Regions from separate parts of the Streptomyces spongiicola genome, predicted to be linked through region 2. Evidence: riboswitches for the same ligand, from Rfam matches in the RefSeq annotation. Region 2 holds a riboswitch; the other holds the start of a gene.
What was found. Region 2 has a riboswitch for cyclic di-AMP ahead of DDQ41_RS09125 (transglycosylase family protein). Riboswitches for the same ligand answer to the same signal wherever they lie in the genome.

Region 1 (4,291 bases), 1.2 Mb from region 2:
CTGAGGCTGCTGGAGCAGGAGCGGGAGCGCATCGGGCGGCAGATCGCCTCGGTGCGGACCACTCTCGACCGGACCGAGAGAGGAGAGGAACTGATGGCCGAAGAGGTCTTCGACGGCTTCGACCACACCCGCTACGAGGAGGAGGTGACCGAGCGCTGGGGCCGCAGGGCGTACCAGGAGGGCGACCGCTGGTGGCGCTCGCTGAGCGCGCGGGAGAAGCGCGACTTCCGGGACCGCCAGGTCGCGATCGCCCGCGATTTCGGGCAGGCTCTGAGGGACGGGCTTGCGCCGGACAGCGAGGAGGCCCAGGCCATCGCTCGGCGCCACTGCGAGTGGCTCTCGGTGACGGCCACCCCCACCAGGTCGTATGTGATCGGTCTGGGTGAGATGTACGTCGCCGATCCGCGCTTCACGGCCGGTTACGACCGGCACGGCGAGGGCACGGCGGCCTTCGTCCGGGACGCGCTGAAGGTCTACGCGGAGCGCCATCTCGGCGAAGACCGCTAGCCGCGTGCGGACGCTGACCGGCGCTGACCGGCGCTGACCGGCGCCGACGGGCGGTGTCCCGCGCGGCCCCGTCACCAGGAGGGCCCCCTGGTGACCCGCGGCCGCCGGGGGCGGTGCCCGCGGGCTGGGCCGGTTGGCCGATGGCGATGCGTCGGGCGGAGCTGTTGCGGTCAGCCTGAATGGGGCGCGGTACCGTCCGCGGCCTGGACGGACCCGGCAGGAGACAGTGTTGCGGCATCGAGAACGCGGCGGGGAAGGGTGGCAGAACGGTGGCCGCCGCCTCGTCACCCTGCTCCCGTGGCTGCTGATCGTGGGCGGGGTCTTCTACGACCTGGGAACACCCGACACCTTCACGGCCGTACCCCTCTTCACGGCGGCACCGCTGATCGCCGCCCCCTTCTGCTCGTTGCGCTGGACGGCGGCCACCGGCGTCGCCGCCTGCGTGGCGGTCACCGGGATGCACATCTACAGCGACCGACTCACGGGGATCCCGGCCATCACGGAGATACTGACCGTGTTCACGGTCTCCGTGCTGGCCCTCGTCCTCAATCGGATCGTGCGCCTGAGCGGGGAGCGCCTGGCGTCGGCCCGGTTCGTCGCGGAGGCGGCGCAGCGGGCCGTGCTGCCGACTCCGGACGAGCGGATCGACGGCTTGCAGGTCGCCGCCCGGTACGAGGCGGCCGAGCGGGACGCGTTCATCGGCGGGGACCTGTACGCCGTGCAGGAGACCCCGTACGGGGTGCGGCTGATCGTGGGGGACGTGCGGGGGAAGGGTCTGGGCGCGGTCGGGACGGTGGCCCTGGTCCTGGGTGCCTTCCGCGAGGCAGCCGAGCAGGAGCCCTCGCTGGCGGGGGTCGCGCAGCGGCTTGAGCGGGCGCTGGCGCGCGAGGGCGCGTGGGAGGCCGGGTCCGAGAACTCCGAGAACTCCGAGAGTTCCGAGGGCTTCACCACCGCCGTGCTCGCCGAGGTCCCGGGCGACGGAGAACGGATCAGGATCGTCAACCGGGGGCATCCGTCGCCGCTGCTGATCGCGGCGGACGGCGCGCTGCTCGTGCTGAATCCGCCCGAGCGGGCGCTGCCCCTGGGTATGGACCTGGGGACCTGGCCCGATCTGGTGTCCGAGACCTCCTATCCGCCCGGTGGCACGCTCCTGCTCTACACCGACGGCCTGTCCGAGGCACGGGACGCGCACGGTGTGATGTACGACCCGCGCAGCCGGCTGGGCGGCCGTGCCTTCTCCGGCCCGGAGGAACTGCTGGACGTGGTCGTCGCCGATGTGCGCCGGCACACGGGCGGTGCGGCGACGGACGACATGGCGCTGCTCGCGGTCACCCGGCGCGGGGAGCGGTAGTCAGCGGGGCGCCGGACGACGCCGGCCTCCCGTGGCAGGTCCCGTTGGTGCTTGTGGTGCTTGTGGTGCTTGTGGTGCTTGTGTGGCGTAGGACGGCGGGTGGGTTGGCCGGGGTGGGCCGATGGGCTGACGCTACGGAGCGTGATCGAAGCGGAGCCCTCCGCATAACATTTGACGAACTGTCAGAAATGCTGGCCTCGATTACGGGCGGCAACTTGCCGATTTTGCACCGGTTGTTGTGCTTAAGCTCTGGCCAACGTTCCTAACGATCAGCGGGAACAGCTTGGAATCGGGCCTCGATCTCTATTAACGTTCGATAACGCAGCGCGGTCGTCCCAGCCGTCGCAAGAGGCGGCACCGTGCGCATGCGCCGAATCCCGCAAGGGAACCGGGGAACCATCTATTTGGGGTGAATCGGGCACTTCGCGGTGCCCGAAGGAGACCTTCCTGCTCCGAACCCGTCAGCTAACCCGGTAGGTGAGAAGGAAGGAAAGGAGAACGCCTCCGTGGCGTCCAACGAGCCTGCCCTCCAGGAGCCCCCCACTACGCAGTGGGTACCCGGCGACCGGTGGGCTTCCGCCCCCGCGGCGGAGGAGTGGAACCCGACCGAGGAGTCGGTCCGTCCCGTCCGCGGCAGGCACCGCGTGGTCAAGCAGCGCAACGCGCTCGCGCGGAGTTCCACCGTCCTCGGTGTCGGCGTCATCGCCGCCGTCGGCGCGGGCGGCATGGCCACCGCCCAGGACAAGCCCGCGGTCTCCATCTCCCTGCCCGATGTCATCGCGGACAAACTCCCGGACCCCGAGTCGCTGCCCGGCGTGGGCTCCTTGATACAGGACGAGCCGGCTGACGAGGTCGTCGCAGACGGCCCGCTCACCTCGGCCGACACCACGGGTGAGGGGGGCGACGCGGGCGAGGCCCTGCGCGCCCGGATCCTCCAGCAGGCCGAGCAGCAGCAGGCCAACGCAGAGGCCGAGGCGCGGGCGGCCGCCGAACAGGCCGCCGCGGAGCAGGCCGCCGCCGAGGCGAAGCAGCAGAAGACCGAGGCGGCGAAGGCTGCCGAAGCGGCCGCCGAGGCTGAGCGCAAGGCCGCGGAGGAGGCCGCGCGCAAGGCGGAGGCCGAGCGACTCGCCAAGCTCGCGGCGAGCTACTCCCTGCCGACCTCGTCGTACACCCTCACCTCCACCTTCGGGCAGGCCGGATCACTGTGGTCCTCCGGCTACCACACGGGTCTCGACTTCGCCGCTCCGACGGGTACCCCGGTCAAGGCCGTGCACGGCGGCACGATCAAGTCGGCCGGCTGGTCCGGGTCGTACGGCTACCACATCGTTCTGGAACTCGAGGACGGTACCGAGGTCTGGTACAGCCATCTGTCGTCGATGACCGTGAGCGCGGGGCAGAAGGTCTCCACCTCCGAGACCATCGGGCGGGTCGGCGCCACCGGCAATGTCACCGGCCCGCATCTGCACCTCGAGGTGCACACACCGGGTGGTGACGGTATCGACCCCGCCGCCTGGCTGCGAGGCAAGGGCCTCTCCGTCTGACCGTCTGGTCCGTGGGGCCCGTGGGGTCCCTCGGCCCGGTGAATCCCCCCGGCCCCCGGCCCTTCGGCCACACGGCCCATCTGATCCCCCTCGGCCCGTCGGCAACTCCCGGCCCGCCCCTCGGTCGGCCCGTCCGGTCTGACAGGGAGCCGTTGCTGTCCGGGCGCCGGCGGCCCGGGCCGCTGGCGGCCCGGCTACGCGCCCCACCGGCGCCCGGGCCACCTGGGGTCGTGCCATGCCCCGGGGACGGGCCGCCCGGAGGGCACGCGTCCGGTGTGCCCCTGTCTCTCCGCGTCCCCCGTCTCCCCGCATCCCTCGTCTCCCCGCGTCCACGGTCTCGACCCGTCCACCGATCAGCAGCGGTCAGCCGCGGTACGGGTTGAAGCCGCTGTAGTCCAGATGCGGCGGGGGCTGCCAGGCCCGGCCCGTCGCACGGGCGGCGTACGTCAGGGCCGGGCCCGCGACGCCCCTGCGCTGCCAGAGGTGGTGCAGCAGCTCCTGCTCCCGGGCGGTGAAGTCCGGCTCGGCCGCGCCCCGCCCGGCCCGGTGCCGGAGGAAGGCCAGGGAGGTGGCGAAGATCTCGTACTCGGAGACCGCGCGTGCGGCGGCCGGGCCGTGGGTGCGGCCCGCCACGTCCCGGGCCATCGTGCGGGCCTTCATGGAGGACAGCGCGAGCGGTTCGGCCGGGGCCAGCCAGCCCGCCGCGGCGTACGCGGGCAGTTCCGCGGCGACGGTGCGCAGCTCGCGCTGCCGGGTCCACACCGCCAGCCAGGTCAGCAGACCGAAGGCGGGCACCATGAAGGCCGCGTACACCGCGTAGAAGCCCAGCGGGCCGAAGACCGCCGAGCCGTTCCACAGCGCGTGCATGCCCATGGCGAGGAGCAGGCCGAGC
Region 2 (4,291 bases):
GTGTCCAAGGCGTTCACCCCGCGCCGGGTGGCCGGGTTCGCCCCGCGGGTGCAGGAGCTGACGGACGGGCTGATCGACGGTTTCGCCCGGCGGGGCCACGCGGACCTCATCCACGAGTTCGCCTTTCCGCTCCCCATCTACGCCATCTGCGACATGCTCGGGGTCCCCCGTGAGGACCAGGACGACTTCCGGGACTGGGCCGGGATGATGATCCGTCACGGCGGCGGTCCGCGGGGCGGTGTCGCCCGGTCGGTGAAGAGGATGCGCGGCTATCTGGCCGAGCTGATCCACCGCAAGCGGGAGGCGCCCGGTGACGATCTGATCTCGGGTCTCATCAGGGCCTCCGACCACGGGGAGCACCTGACCGGGAACGAGGCCGCGGCCATGGCCTTCATCCTCCTCTTCGCCGGGTTCGAGACCACGGTGAACCTGATCGGGAACGGTACGTACGCGCTGCTGCGCGATCCGGGGCAGCGGCGGCGGCTCCAGGACTCGCTGGCCGCGGGCGAGACCGGCCTGCTGGCCACCGGGGTCGAGGAGCTGCTGCGCTACGACGGGCCGGTGGAGCTGGCCACCTGGCGCTTCGCGACCGAGCCGCTCACCCTCGGCGGGCGGGACATCTCCACCGGCGACCCCGTCCTCGTCGTGCTCGCCGCCGCGGACCGGGACCCGGAGCGGTTCGCGGAGCCCGACACCCTCGATCTCGCCCGCCGGGACAACCCGCACCTCGGGTACGGGCACGGCATCCACTACTGCCTTGGCGCGCCGCTCGCACGGCTGGAGGGGCAGACCGCGCTGGCGGCGCTCCTCGGCCGTTTGCCGGACTTGCGGCTTGCGGTCGATCCATCCGAATTGCGGTGGCGTGGGGGGCTCATCATGCGCGGATTGCGCACTCTGCCCGTTGAATTCACCCCCCGCTGAATCTGACGCTACGTCAATTTTGTGACTTTCACGTGATCTCCGCTGCATCGGCTTGTGACAGAGGCGGGACTGCGGCTACGTTCACCCCGACTCCGGGCCGTCGAGGTTTCAACCGCCGCGATCGTCCCGGACGTTCTCTGTAGTCACACGGAAGGCACACCGCATGCTGTCCGGGAACGGCCGCCACCGCCGACCTCGTCAGGCCCCCGCCCTCATCGTCGCGGCAGGGGTGACCGGATCGGCCATCGCCATCCCGCTGCTCGGTGCGGGCACCGCGTCAGCGGCCGACACCGCCACCTGGAACCGGGTCGCCGACTGCGAGAGCGGCGGCGACTGGGGCGCCAACCTGGGCAACGGCTACTACGGCGGGCTCCAGATGTCCCAGGAGACCTGGGAGGCTTACGGCGGCACCGCCTACGCGCCGCGCGCCGACCTCGCCAGCCCCTCGGAGCAGATCTCCGTCGCCGAGATGGTGCTCGCCGCCCAGGGCGCCTCCGCCTGGCAGAGCTGCGGCGTGATCACGGGGCTGACCACGGGCGGCTCCCAGCCGGCCGGCACCCCGTCCACCGACCCGCTGGGCGGCCTGGTGAAGGCCCCCTCGTTCGGTGACGGGGCGGCCGCCGTGTCCGAGCCGGACGCCGGGTCTCCGTCGGCCGCCGGTTCCGCGCCGTCCGCCGAGCCGTCCGGGCCTTCGGAGCCCGCGCCGTCCGCCGAGCCCTCGGCGGGGTCCTCGGAGCCCGCCGGCCAGGGCGAGGGTCCGCAGGCGTCCGGTGGCGCCGCCGACGGGGGCACGGGCAAGCACCGGGGCGTCCCCGCCGCGGAGGGGGCCGCCGAGGGGGCCGCCGAAGGGGCCGCAGAAGGGGCACAGGCGGGCGATTCCGGCGACGAGCGCGATTCCGGACGCCACGCTTCCAGGGGGGACGAGTCCGCGCGGGACGGCGCTGTCGCCGGAGACGGTTATGTCGTCCGCACCGGCGACAGCCTCTCGTCGATCGCCGACGCCAACAAGGTGCCCGGCGGCTGGCCCGCCCTCTATGAGGTGAACCGGGATGTCGTCGGCGCCGACGCGAACCTCATCCTGCCTGGCCAGAGCCTCGATCTCGGCCCGGAGGAGAGCGAGTTGACGCAGTAGTTCGGGCGCTTATGTCCGGGTCTGTGCGAGTGAGATATGAGTCTCTTCCGGTCAACTGGTGCCGCGAAGCGGTCAACTTCGATCGCCAGGGTTCTCACCTGCGAAAACGGACATGTTGTCGCATCAGATATGGGCGATTCCTCCCCGATGTGCGTCTTTGAACATCGGGGAGGCGTGTGCCTACCGTCTGAACCGCTCGCAACGCGGGCCCCGTCGACCGCACGCCGAATCCTGCCGGCGGCCGCCGGGAACAGTCGTCGCGCCAGCGCCGAAGGCAGGAGCGGGGGACCCAAGGTAAGTGCCGGACCGGCCCGAGGAGGGCTGCCCGGCTAGGGGTGGAGCCGTGCGCTCGTCGCACGGCCGGGCACCACATCGGCCCGAACCCGACAGCTCACCTCGCAGGCGTCGGTGAGGAGAACTCCGATGCTGCTTTCCGGCAAGGGCAAGCGCCGTCGCCCGACGGTCTTCCAGCGGTCCACCCGTGTCGTCACGCTCGCCGGTGTCGCCGGCGCCGCCATCGCCGCACCGCTGATGGCCTCGGGCACGGCGTCCGCCGCAACCGCCTCCGAGTGGGACGCCGTCGCCCGGTGCGAGTCCGGCGGCAACTGGTCGATCAACACTGGCAACGGCTACTACGGCGGGCTGCAGTTCTCGGCCTCGACCTGGGCCGCCTACGGGGGGACCGCGTTCGCCTCCACCGCCGACAAGGCGACCAAGGCGCAGCAGATCCAGATCGCCGAGAAGGTCCTGGCCGGCCAGGGCAAGGGTGCCTGGCCGCACTGCGGCACCGGCCTGTCGAACGCCGCGTACGACGGCGCCGCCGCGGCCGCCCCGGCCGCCCCCAAGGCCGCCCAGCCGAAGGCCGAACCCGCCCCCAGGCGGGCCGAGGCCCCGACCACGCGCTCCGAGCGTCCGGCCGCCCCGGTGCAGAAGGGCGACGGCGAGTACACGGTGAAGGCCGGCGACACCCTCAGCAGGATCGCCGAGGACCGCGGGGTCAAGGGCGGCTGGCAGAAGCTGTTCGAGCTGAACAAGGACATCCTGGACGACGCGAACGTCATCTACCCCGGCCAGAAGCTCCACCTGAGCTGACGCCCGGCCCCGGGCACCGGTCCCGCGCCGTCCGGCCGGTGCCCGGCGGCGCGCGAGACCGGGCGGCTCCCTCCGGCGGCGCCTCCGGGGCCGACCGCGCTCCGGTGGTCCCGCCGGGCCACCGGACCGCGCGCGGCCCTGGCCCGGTCTCGGTCCTCGTCCCCGTGCCTGGCCCCGCCCCCGGCCCGGCGCGGCCTCCCCGTCCGTGCCCCGCGCTCGCGCCGGCCGCCGGGAAGGCCGCAAGCCGGGGCCTTTGTCGGTTCGGTCCGCTTTTTCGTCCCACGGGGCGGGCATCTGCCGACCGATGCCCGCCAGGCGGTTAGGCTCTTGCCGCAAGGCCAAAGGGACCCTGCACCGACACGGCTCCGCCTGTGTCACCTCACGCGTCACATCCCAGAAGGAGATGCTCGTGCCGTCCATCGACGTCGTCGTAGCCCGGGAAATCCTGGACTCCCGAGGCAACCCCACGGTCGAGGTCGAGGTCGGCCTCGACGACGGCAGCACCGGCCGTGCTGCCGTTCCGTCCGGCGCGTCCACCGGCGCCTTCGAGGCCCTCGAGCTCCGCGACGGCGACCCGAACCGCTACCTGGGCAAGGGCGTCGAGAAGGCCGTCCTGGCCGTCATCGAGCAGATCGGCCCCGAACTGGTCGGGTACGACGCCACCGAGCAGCGCCTGATCGACCAGGCGATGTTCGACCTCGACGCCACGCCGGACAAGTCCTCCCTCGGCGCCAACGCGATCCTCGGGGTCTCCCTCGCCGTCGCGCACGCCGCCTCCGAGGCGTCCGACCTGCCGCTGTTCCGCTACCTCGGCGGCCCGAACGCGCACCTGCTGCCCGTTCCGATGATGAACATCCTCAACGGCGGCTCGCACGCCGACTCCAACGTGGACATCCAGGAGTTCATGATCGCTCCCATCGGGGCGGAGTCCTTCTCCGAGGCCCTGCGCTGGGGCACCGAGGTGTACCACACCCTGAAGAAGGTCCTGAAGGAGAAGGGGCTCTCCACCGGCCTCGGCGACGAGGGCGGCTTCGCCCCGAACCTCGGCTCCAACCGGGAGGCCCTCGACCTCATCCTCGAGGCGGTCAGGAAGGCCGGCTACACGCCGGGCAAGGACATCGCGCTCGCCCTCGACGTCGCCGCCTC

Region 1: linked by a shared signal. The riboswitch ahead of DDQ41_RS14550 (M23 family metallopeptidase) and the one ahead of DDQ41_RS09125 (transglycosylase family protein) in region 2 are both predicted to bind cyclic di-AMP.

Annotation. Positions count from the first base shown of each region.
Region 1 covers NZ_CP029254.1:3,322,615-3,326,905, reverse strand. The annotation lists gene DDQ41_RS14560 (MerR family transcriptional regulator) at 1-507, shown strand, start outside; gene DDQ41_RS14555 (PP2C family protein-serine/threonine phosphatase) at 737-1,858, shown strand; cyclic di-AMP (ydaO/yuaA leader) riboswitch at 2,217-2,353, shown strand; gene DDQ41_RS14550 (M23 family metallopeptidase) at 2,365-3,399, shown strand; gene DDQ41_RS14545 (PrsW family intramembrane metalloprotease) at 3,763-4,291, opposite strand, start outside.
Region 2 covers NZ_CP029254.1:2,113,764-2,118,054, reverse strand. The annotation lists gene DDQ41_RS09135 (cytochrome P450 family protein) at 1-921, shown strand, start outside; gene DDQ41_RS09130 (transglycosylase family protein) at 1,085-2,053, shown strand; cyclic di-AMP (ydaO/yuaA leader) riboswitch at 2,304-2,473, shown strand; gene DDQ41_RS09125 (transglycosylase family protein) at 2,477-3,145, shown strand; gene eno (phosphopyruvate hydratase) at 3,555-4,291, shown strand, end outside.